2 regions of the Curtobacterium flaccumfaciens genome follow, and region 1 is predicted to be linked to the other one. Evidence: predicted binding sites of a transcription regulator. Region 1 holds the regulator's gene; the other holds the start of a gene.

Region 1 (5,513 bases):
CACCTTCGACGACGACGGGGTGCCGATCGCCCCGGCGTCCATCGGGACGCCCCGGGTCGAGAAGTTCGCACCAGACGGCACCCCGCTGCTGACGGCGGGCACGAGCGCGACGCTGACGATCCACGCGTTCGGGCAGACCGTGCAGGCACCGGTTCGCGTCGTGTCGATTATCGACGAGCACGACCGCAAGGGCTTCGCGTACGGCACGCTCGAGGGGCACCCCCTGTCCGGCGAGGAGTCGTTCGTCGTCGAGCGCACTCCGGACGGCTCGGTGTGGCTGCAGGTCCGGCAGTTCTCGCAGCCGGCGAGCCGGAGGTGGCGCTTCGTCGCGCCGTTCGTGCGGCGGCAGCAGAAGGTCATGGCGGAGAAGTACCTGGCGGCGCTGCGGGGCGACTAGGCGTCGCTCGCGGTCGCGGTCGCGGTCGCTCCTCAGCGGAGCGGCGGGAGTGCGGCGATCGCGTCCTCGATGAGGGCGGCGTCTTGCTGGCAGTCGCGCGCGACCGTCACGGCGTTCGTGTGCCGGAGCGCGTCGACGTCGTAGACACCCGTCGCCACCGCCAGGAAGGGGATACCCGCCGCGTCGGCGGCCTCGCCGTCCCGCGGGGTGTCGCCGACGATGACCGCCCGGGTACCGACCAGTTCGGCGGCAGCACGTCGGGTGACCCCGGCGCGGTCCACCTCGGTGTCGCCGAAGTACGAGTGCTCCCAGTCGAAGACGTCGGCGTCGAACCCGGCGCCGGTGAGCTTCACCCGGGCGCGGTACTCGGAGTTGCCGGTGAGCAGGCCGTTGCGCCACCCGAGTTCGGCGAAGCGGGTCAGGAGCGCCTTCGCCCCGGGGACGGGGCTGCGGTGGTCGCCGGAGGCGTGCCGTTCGGTAGTCAGGTCGTGCAGGTGGCGGCTGACCGTGGGGATCAGGGTGTCCTCGAACGCGTGGGCGCGCACGTGCTCGGCGATGAGCCCGGCGTCGGTCCGGCCGTGCTGGTGCCCGACCCGGAGGGTGAGGTCGCGGCCCACCGCCCGCTCGAGGGCGAGGTGGTAGAGGTTGCCCGGGGACGACGCGTTCATCACGAGGGTGCCGTCGATGTCCCACAGGACCGTGGTGGGGACGGGATGGTGCTCCATGGCTCCCATCATGACGGACAATGGACTCCATGCCGAGTGCTCTCCCGATCGCCGATCCAGCACCAGCGGACGGCCTGATCACCCCGTGGGCGGCAGCGGGCTCCGCTGCCGGGCCGGGGGCCGCTCCCGCCGCCGGCGATGTGCCCTTCGGCGTGTACGTGCACGTGCCGTTCTGCCGGGTGCGCTGCGGGTACTGCGACTTCAACACCTACACGGCGTCGGAGCTCCGCGGCGTCCGCCGTGACGACTACGCCGGGCACGCCGTGCGCGAGATCGAGTGGGCCGCGACCGTGCTCGACCGGTCCGGTGTGCCGCGGCGGCCGGTGTCGACCGTCTTCTTCGGCGGCGGCACCCCGACGATGCTGCCGGCGTCCGACCTGGCGATGATCCTCCGAGCGATCGACGACACCTGGGGCATCCTGCCCGGGGCCGAGGTCACCACCGAGGCGAACCCGGACTCCGTCGACGCGGCGTCGCTCGAGACCCTGCGGGCCGGCGGCTTCAACCGGATCAGCTACGGCATGCAGTCCGCCGTGCCGCACGTGCTCGCCACGCTCGACCGCACGCACGACCCGCTCCGGGTCCCCGTCGTCGTCGACCTCGCGAAGCAGCAGGGACTCGACGTCTCGCTCGACCTCATCTACTCGACGCCGGGGGAGTCCCTCGCCGACTGGCGGACCTCGCTCGACGCCGCGATCGCCTGCGAGCCCGACCACGTGTCGGCGTACTCGCTCATCGTCGAGGACGGCACCGCGATGGGTCGCATGGTCGCCCGCGGCGAGCTCCCCGCCCCCGACGACGATCTGGCCGCCGACATGTACGAGCTCGCCGACCAGGTGCTCGGCGACGCCGGCTACTCCTGGTACGAGGTGTCGAACTGGGCGCGCGGTGACGCGCACGCGAGTCGCCACAACCTGTCCTACTGGAAGGGTCACGACTGGTGGGGCGTCGGCCCCGGCGCGCACTCCGCCGTCGCCGGCACGCGCTGGTGGAACGTCAAGCACCCGGCCGCGTACGCGAACCGGGTGCTGTCGGGGGAGTCGCCGGCCGCCGGCCGCGAGACCATCGACGACGAGACGCGGTACGTCGAGCGACTGCTGCTGGCGGCGCGGGTCCGCGGGGAGCTCGCGACGAGCGAGATCCGACAGGAGGCCCGTGGCCGGGTCGCCGGCCTCATCGCACGCGGACTCGTGGACGGGTCGGCCGCGGTGCGGGGACGGATCGATCTGACCCTGCAGGGTCGCCTGCTCGCCGACGCGGTGGTGCGGGAGCTGCTCGACTGACGGTCGTGCGCACTGCTTGCTGCGCACTGCGCTCCGTTGCCGCTACTGCTTGATGAACTCGATCGAGAGCGGGTAGCGGTAGAACTGGCCCTGGTTCGCGGCGATCGCGGCCATGATGCTGAAGATCAGCGAAACGATCGCAGCGGCGAGGATGATCAGGAAGCCGACGCCGAACACCGACGTGAGCGAACCGACGAAGTACGCGATCGCCATCGTGATGTGGAAGTTCAGGGCGACGCGGGTGTGCTCGCGCACGAAGCCGCCGCGGTCGCGGAGGACCAGGTAGGCGACGAGCGGCACGACGACGGTGAAGAAGATGCCACCGATGTGGGTCAGCGTCGCCCACAGGCGCTGGTCCTCGGGGCGCATCGGCTGGGGCGGGGTGTAGCCGGCGGGGTACTGCGGTCCGCCGGGGTACTGGGTCCCGCCGGGCTGCTGGGGGCCACCGGGTCCGTGGCCGTAGGGGCCGCCGGGCTGCTCGGGTCCGTGGCCGTCGGGCTGCTGTCCGTAGGTCATGGCGGAAGCGTATCGGCCGACCGCACGGAAGTCCCGGGCCGTCAGCGGTCGGGCGTAGGATCAGCAGTCGACACGTCCGAGTGCCAGGTCGATCGGGAAAGGAGGCGCTCGTGGTCAGTGAACGCAGCCTCGAGGTCCTCAAGGCCATCGTGCGCGACTACGTGGCGTCGCGTGAACCCGTCGGGTCGAAGACCATCGTCGAGCGGCACGCCTTCGGGGTCAGCGCCGCCACGATCCGCAACGACATGGCCCTGCTCGAGGACGAACAGTTGATCGCGGCACCGCACACCTCGTCCGGCCGGGTGCCGACCGACAAGGGGTACCGCGTCTTCGTCGACCACCTGGCGGGTGCCCGTCCGCTCTCCAGTGCGCAGCGGCACGCCATCGAGACCTTCCTCGGCGCCCCGAACGACCTCGACGAGGTCCTCGGGCGCACCGTCCGGCTGCTCAGCCAGCTCACCAACCAGGTCGCCCTGGTGCAGTACCCCTCGATGGTGCGCGCCCGGGTGCAGCACGTCGAACTCGTCCGGCTCGGTGACGCGCGGTTGATGGTGGTGCTCATCACCGACACCGCCCGCGTCGAACAGCGGGTGGTCGAGACCGACGTCCCGCTCGACGAAGGCTCGCTGGGCGAACTCCGCACCGTGGTGAACGGCGCGACCGTGGGGCTCCTGCTGCAGGACGTCCCGACCGCGCTCCGAGCCGTGCCGCAGCAGCTGCGCCCCGACGCCCAGACGCTCGGCGGGGTCGTCGTCGCCACGCTCATCGAGCAGGTCGCGGCGAACCGGCAGGACCGCCTGCTGATGGCCGGTGCGGCGAACCTGGCGAAGAGCGAGCAGGACTTCTCCGGCGGCCTCTTCCCGGTGCTCGAAGCGATCGAGGAACAAGTCACCCTGCTCCGGTTGTTCGGGGAGATGCAGGTGGACGACATCGCGGTGGCGGCCAGCATCGGCGTCGAGAACGCCGAGTACGGGCTCGACGCCACGAGCATCGTGGCCGGCGGCTACCTGGCCGGCGGCGAGGTGGCCCGCCTCGGCGTCCTCGGACCGACCCGGATGGACTACGGCACGAACATGGCGGCCGTCCGCGCCGTCGCCCGCTACCTGTCCAAGCTCCTGGGCGAACACTGACCAACCGACCGAACCCAACCGACTGAGGGATACGTGGCAGACCACTACGACGTCCTCGGCGTCCAGCGAGACGCCTCCGATGCCGACATCAAGAAGGCCTACCGCCGCCTGGCGCGTGAGCTCCACCCGGACGTGAACCCGGCACCCGACGCCGCCGAGCGCTTCAAGGACGTGACGCACGCGTACGACGTGCTGAGCGACCCCGAGCAGCGACGCCGGTACGACGCCGGGCCGCAGGCCGACAGCCCCTTCGGTGGTGGCGCCGGTGGCTTCAGTGACATCTTCGACGCCTTCTTCGGTGGCGGCGGTGGCGGCGGCCGTGGGTCGGGCCCGCGCAGCCGTGCCGAGCGCGGCCAGGACGCCCTGCTCCGCATCGAGGTCGACCTCGACGAGGTCGTCTTCGGTACCCACAAGGACGTCGAGGTCGACACGGCGGTGCTGTGCGAGACCTGCCACGGCTCCTGCTGCGCACCGGGCACCAGCCCGCGTACGTGCGACATCTGCGGTGGCTCCGGGCACATCCAGCGCCAGGTCCGCTCGCTCCTGGGCAACGTGGTGACGAGCGCCCCGTGCGGCACCTGCCGCGGGTACGGCACGGTCATCCCGAGCCCCTGCCCGACCTGCCAGGGTCAGGGCCGCGTCCGCGCGCGTCGCACCGTGCCGGTGGACGTCCCCGCCGGCGTCGACTCCGGCCTGCGCCTGCAGATGCCAGGCCAGGGCGAGGTCGGTCCGGCCGGCGGCCCGTCCGGCGACCTGTACCTCGAGATCCGCGTGCGCCACGACGACGTCTTCAGCCGTGACGGCGACGACCTGCTGGCGACGCTCGAGGTCGGCATGACCGACGCCGTCCTGGGCACGACCACCACGATCGACGGTCTCGACGGTCCGGTCGAGCTGGAGATCCGACCGGGTGTGCAGAGCGCCGACGTCCTCGTCATCAAGGACCGCGGCATCACGAAGCTGCGCGGGAACGGTCGCGGCGACCTGCGGGTCGGCGTGCAGGTCGTCACCCCGACCAAGCTGTCCCACAAGGAACGGCAGCTGGTCGAGCAGCTCGCGAAGTCGCACAAGACCACCGCTCCGCAGCTCGCCCGGTTCCAGCAGGGCATGTTCGGCAAGCTCCGCGACCGGTTCTTCAACCACTGATGGCGTCGTTGTACCTCGTCGACACGCTCGACGGCGTCGCGGTCGGTGACCCGGTGTCGCTCGACGGGGCCGAGGGCCGGCACGCGGTCTCCGTCGCGCGTGTCCGGGTCGGCGAGGTCCTGCGGATGGCCGACGGACGGGGCACCGTGGTGTCCGGTCCGGTCACGGCGCTCGGCAAGGACACCCTGGAGCTCGCGGTCGAGACCGTCGAGCACCAGGATGCGCCGCGCCCGTCGCTGACGCTCGTGCAGGCCCTGGCCAAGGGCGGCCGTGACGAGATGGCGGTGCAGGCGGCGACCGAGATCGGCGTCGATCG
Region 2 (5,513 bases), 1.5 Mb from region 1:
GACGCCCGAGTAGAGCTGGCGGACGGTCTCCACGCCGTCCATGCCGGCCATCCGCATGTCGAGCAGCACCACGTCGGGGCGCACCTCGGGGATGAGCGCGAGCGCTTCGGCGCCGTCGGAGGCCTCACCGACCACGCGCATGTCGTCCTGGGCGTCGAGCACCACCCGGAGCCCGGCGCGGAACAGCGCCTGGTCGTCGGTGAGCAGGATCCTGATCGGTTCGGTCATCGGACGGGTCCCCCTTGGACGTCGAACGGGATGCGGGCGCGTGCCGTGAACACGTCGTCCAGCACGGCGGCGTCGAACGACCCACCGAGGGCGCCGAGGCGCGAGTCCATGCCGTCGATCCCGCGGCCCGAGCCGGCGGTGGTGCCGTCGCCGGCGACGTTCTCGACCTCGAGCACCAGGTCGGCGTTCCGCCAGGTCTCCCGCACGACGACCGGGTTGCCGGGGGCGCCGTGGCGCAGGGCGTTCGTGAGCATCTCCTGCAGCACACGACGGGCTGCCGTGCCGGTGTCCGGGCGCAGGGCCAGCGGGACCCCGCGCACCGTGCGGTCGACGTCGACCCCGGCGTCGCGGATGCCCTGCACGATCTCCTCGAGCGAGCCCGGGCCGGTCGCCTCGGCGGAGCCGTCGATGTGCCCGAGGACCTGCCGGACCTCGACCAGGGAGCTCCGGGCGGTGCTCGCGATGGTGGCGCTGACCGCTCGGATGCGCGCCTCGTCGTCGAGGAACGGCACCGAGTCGGCCTGCGCGATGATGACCGCGAGCGAGTGGCCGACGACGTCGTGCACGTCGCGGGCGATGTCGGCGCGGATGCGTTCGGACTCGGCGACGTCGATGGCGCGGGTGGCGGTGGCCTCGGCCTCGGTGGCGACGGCCTCGGCACGCGATGCTGCGGCCTCGGCGTCGGCACGGCGCTCCGACTCGCGGTCGCGGGAGCGGAAGGCCCGGACGGCGACCCCGCCCGCCCAGACCCCGAGCAGCGCGGTCACCGGGGCGGCCATCGCCAGGAACGCCTGGTCGCGCGGGCCGTTGATCAGCACCAGGAACCGGAAGCCGGTCGACGCCAGGTAGACCGTCGCACCCGCCCCGGCGACGACCGCGAGCACGCCGGAGACGACGACCTCGGTGCGGGTGCCCACGACGGCGGCGGTGCCGATCACGACGAACATCGCGAGGTCCACCAGCGACGGGCGCTCGCCGCCGCCGACCTGGACCACGCCGAGGACGACGACCATCGCCATCGCGGCGGACGGGGAGATGCGACGCAGGGCGATCGCCACAGAGGCCGACAGCACCGCGGCGAGGCTCGCGTGCTCGAGCTCGAGGTCGATGGGCAGCAGGAAGACGAACGCCGCCAGGACCGCCCAGGCCACGTCGACGACGATCGACCGGGTGGCGAGCGGCCGGAGGAACCTGCCCCGTTCGGTCACGAGAGCGATCCTCCCATGCCGTACCGGCGTCACGCGGGCGGCGTCATGGCCATGAGTGCGATGACGGTGGCGACCACGATCGCCGCGCAGAGCAGCAGGGTGGCGATCGTGTGCTTGGTCGAGGTCTGCATGCTCCCAGCCTGCGCAACCGGACGGCCGACGGCATCGGGCGGTCGACCGAAGGGCCTCGTCCTGCCGGGTGAAGCCGATCCGCGCGATCCGGCCACCTTGGACCGCCGCTCAGTACCCCCGGCGAACCATCGGCCGTGCAATCGCTCGATCGAGACGAAGGAGCACGAGTTGTACTTCCACAAGCAGGAACTCCAGTTCAAGTCGACACCCGACAAGCCGGATGCCGTGTATGCCCGCAAGCTGCAGGAGGTGCTCGGCGGCCAGTACGGAGAGATCTCCGTCGCGCTGCAGTACCAGTTCCAGGCCTGGAACATGCACATCCCCGGCAAGTACCGCGACATGGTGTTCGGCATCGGCGCCGAGGAGATGGGCCACGTCGAGATGCTCGCGACGATGATCGCGCAGCTGCTCGAGAAGTCCCCGCTCGGCATCACCGAGGACGCGCTGCAGGACGATCCCACGGTCGCCGCGATCGTCGGTGGTACCGACGTCCAGCACGCGATCGTCGCCGGTGCGGGTGCCCGTCCGGTGGACAGCAACGGCAACCCCTGGCAGGGCTCCTACATCACCGCCAGCGGCAACCTGCTCGCCGACTTCACGGCGAACGAGAACGCCGAGATGCAGGGTCGAGTGCAGGCCGCCCGGCTCTACCACATGACCGACGACCACGGCGTGCGGGACCTGCTGTCCTTCCTCATCGCCCGCGACACCATGCACCAGAACATGTGGGCGACCGCCGCTGCCGAGCTGCGCGAGAAGGGCGTCGAGGGCTTCCCCGTGCCGAGCAACTTCCCGCAGTCGAAGGAGAACCAGGAGGTCAACTACCAGTACCTCAACTTCTCCGACGGTGCCGAGGCGGGGAACGGCCCGTGGGCGAGCGGCCCCTCGTTCGACGGCAAGGGTGAGTACTCGTACCACGACGGCCCGACGACCTCGGTCCCGATGCCGCCGCCCACGCACCCCGACGTCCGGCTCTACGGCACCACCGAGCTGCCGAACGTCGTCGAGAAGACGGCCGGCCTGGTGCAGGACACGCTGAACAAGGAGTAGTCCCGACGGTCGCCCACGCGACCGACGGAACGACGGGAGGCCCGGCGCACGACGTGCACCGGGCCTCCTGTCCGTCAGGTGGTCACCGCACCGACGGGGCGGACCCGCCCACGGTCATCAGCGCCCCCGTCTCGGGTTCTTCGTCGCGTGGTGCCTCGAAGATGCCCGAGTAGGCGCGGACCGCGCTCCACCCCGCGATCAGCAGGGCCGTGCCGAGGACCGCCGCGACCCAGGGGGCCAGGAGTGACTGCTCGAAGAGCCGTGGCGCGGCGACCCAGGCCAGGAACGTGCCGGTCAGGCTGCCGGCGGCCCCGAGCAGCACGGCGGTGCGCCGGTCCAGGCTCGTCAGCGCGAGCGCCGCGGTGACGACGAGGACCGCCACCACCGCGTTCAGCAGGACGGACGTCATCGCTCAGCTCCTCACTCGGCGGCGGCGCCGGAACCGACCGCGAGCTGCTCGGATCCGCCACCGACGGTGACGGCGATCTTGCGCGGCTTCGCGGACTCCTTGACGGGGATCGTGACGCTCAGCACGCCGTTGTCGTACCCGGCGGTGATGCGCTCGGCGTCCAGGCCGTCGCCGAGCGTCAGCTGCCGGACGAACGTGCCGGGCTGGCGCTCGCGTGTGAGCCACTGCGACCCCTCGGGTGCTCCCAGGGTGCGCTCGGCGCGGATGGTCAGGACGGAGCCGTCCACGTCGATGTCGACGGAGCCCGGGTCGATGCCGGGCAGGTCGACGTCGAGGACGTAGTGGTCCCCGGTGCGGTACAGGTCCATCGGCATCGAGCGCGGGCCGGCGGCGGTGCCGAGGAGCGAACCCGCGAGTCGGTCGAGCTCGCGGAACGGGTCGAAGTTCATCGTCATCGGAATCAACTCCTTCGTGGTTCTCGTTGAGTCCCCTCGACTCAACTGCCACCGTTTTAGCACTCGACCCTGGTGAGTGCCAAAAGATCGCTCGGAGGACGCCGAGAACTCAGCCGAGCAGGGGCTCGAGCCGCGCGACCGCCGTCCGCAGGTGCACCAGGGCCTGGCCAGGGGACTCCACCCGGGCCGCGGGCGCGGACAACGTCAGCCCCGCCACGAGCTCACCGCGCTCGCCGCGGACGGGCAGGGCCAAGCAACCGAAGCCCCGCACGAAGGCGCCGACCTGCGACGCCGAGGCGCCGCCGCCGGCGTGCAGCCGCCCCATCGCACTCGACCCGGGTGCCGATCGCAGGGCGGTCGCGTCGAGGAGCGGGAAGTCCGGGTCGACGTCGACGTCGCAGATCCCGTCGGCGTCGTACCGGGCCAGGTGCACCCCGGCGCGGACCGCCGAGCGCACGTCGGACAGCACAGACCGGACGGCGCGGGGGAGTGGTGGGACCGACGGGGCCGTGGCCGGGGCGACGCCGGCGAGCTCCGAGACCTTGTGCCCGAGTGCGAAGCCGCGCAGGTCCGGCAGCCGCACCAGGTACTCGTCCTCCACGAGCAGCGTGATGAGCCGGTAGGTGGTCGCCCGCGGCATCCCGAGCGCGTCCGAGATCTGCTGAGCGGTGACGCCGGGCCCGGCGTGCGCGACCGCCTCGAGCACCGCGAGGGCGTTCTGGATCGCCTTCGGCTGCCGCGCGCGGAGACCGGGTTCGCTCACCGCACCCCCGTCCCGTGGCCGGGTCCGGCGGACGGCCGGGAGGCGCCCAGCAGGTCCGCCTCGACCGGCACGTCGTACACCGCCCGGCTCCGACCCCGTCGCCAGGGTCGCCGACGGGTCGCCACCAGGAACGCGACGACGACCGCGGTGACCACCCCGACGGCGAGGACGACGGCCGGCCACCGGGGCGACGCGGCCTCGACCCCGGCGTAGGTGAGCAGCACGGCGGTGAGCAGGACGCCGGTCGTCACCGCGGTGGTCGCCACCCCCGTCGTCAACTCGCCGATGCGTCGCAGGAACACCGGAGCCGCGAAGCACGTCATCGCGTACGCCGTCAGGTACCCGAGTGCCGCGACGACCAGTTCGGCCTCCATCAGGGACCACGTCGGGATGCCGGTGAGGAGCCCGAGGACCGGCAGCGCGGTCAGCACCGAGCACGCCAGCATCCCCGCGACGAAGGGTGTCCGGAACCGTGCTGACGCCCGCCCGAGCGCGGCCGGCAGCACCCCTTCACGGCCCATCGCGAACAGCACCCGGACGAGCGCCGTCGTCGAGGCGATCGCGCACGCGGCGAACGAGGCGGCGATCCCGAGGTCGAGCGCCCACCCGACCCACTGCATGCCGAAGGCCGTGGCGAGCTCGTTGACCGGCGACGCGCTCGTGGCGAGGTCGGTGCCGATCGCGGCGAACCCGGTCTGCTGGGCGGCAGCGCTCACGACGTAGAGCACGCCCGCGACCAGGACGGTCCACGAGATCGCGCGGGGGATCGCCTGGAACGGGCGCCGTGCCTCCACGCCGAGCACCGACGCGCTCTCGAACCCGACGAAGGCGGTGACCGCGAGCGCCGTGCCCACCGCGAAGGGTGCCGGCGCGGTCGGGCCGAGTGCGAGGGCGGACGTGTCGACGGGCTGCAGGCGTGCGACCAGGGCGACGATCAGCACGACGATGACGGCGACGGACAGGGTCTCGACGAGCAGGGTGAGGCGCGTCGACAACCGGACGCCGAGGGCGATGACGGCGAACACCGCGGCGCCCATGGCGGTGATCACCACGACCGTGACCAGGGAGCCGGTGCCGGCCGTCGGGACGAACCGGGACAGCAGGTAGTCGAGGTAGTAGCCGCTGCCGGTGAGCGAGAACATCGCGATGAACCCGTAGCCGAGCAGCAGTGCGGCGCCCGCGACCACACCGGCCACCGGCCCCAGGCCGAGCGAGACGTAGGTGTAGAGCGAGCCGGTGCCCGCCACGCGTCGGACGAACTGGTTCAC

The links. Region 1 encodes HrcA, which represses chaperone genes, less so after heat shock. Its sites were predicted from a motif close to TTNGCACTCGNNNNNNNCGAGTGCNAA; they were not measured.
Region 2: the regulator HrcA is predicted to act here: its motif matches at 3,539-3,565, upstream of OE229_RS03045 (Hsp20/alpha crystallin family protein).

Annotation. Positions count from the first base shown of each region.
Region 1 is NZ_CP106879.1:2,100,324-2,105,836, forward strand. Features, by position in the region: gene OE229_RS10045 (DUF1990 family protein) at 1-397, shown strand, start outside; gene OE229_RS10050 (HAD family hydrolase) at 430-1,122, opposite strand; gene hemW (radical SAM family heme chaperone HemW) at 1,152-2,405, shown strand; gene OE229_RS10060 (DUF4870 domain-containing protein) at 2,448-2,921, opposite strand; gene hrcA (heat-inducible transcriptional repressor HrcA) at 3,032-4,051, shown strand; gene dnaJ (molecular chaperone DnaJ) at 4,085-5,197, shown strand; gene OE229_RS10075 (16S rRNA (uracil(1498)-N(3))-methyltransferase) at 5,197-5,513, shown strand, end outside.
Region 2 is NZ_CP106879.1:613,318-618,830, forward strand. Features, by position in the region: gene OE229_RS03025 (response regulator) at 1-228, opposite strand, end outside; gene OE229_RS03030 (sensor histidine kinase) at 225-1,436, opposite strand; gene OE229_RS03035 (manganese catalase) at 1,737-2,618, shown strand; gene OE229_RS03040 (hypothetical protein) at 2,701-3,027, opposite strand; gene OE229_RS03045 (Hsp20/alpha crystallin family protein) at 3,039-3,482, opposite strand; gene OE229_RS03050 (helix-turn-helix domain-containing protein) at 3,592-4,245, opposite strand; gene OE229_RS03055 (APC family permease) at 4,242-5,513, opposite strand, start outside.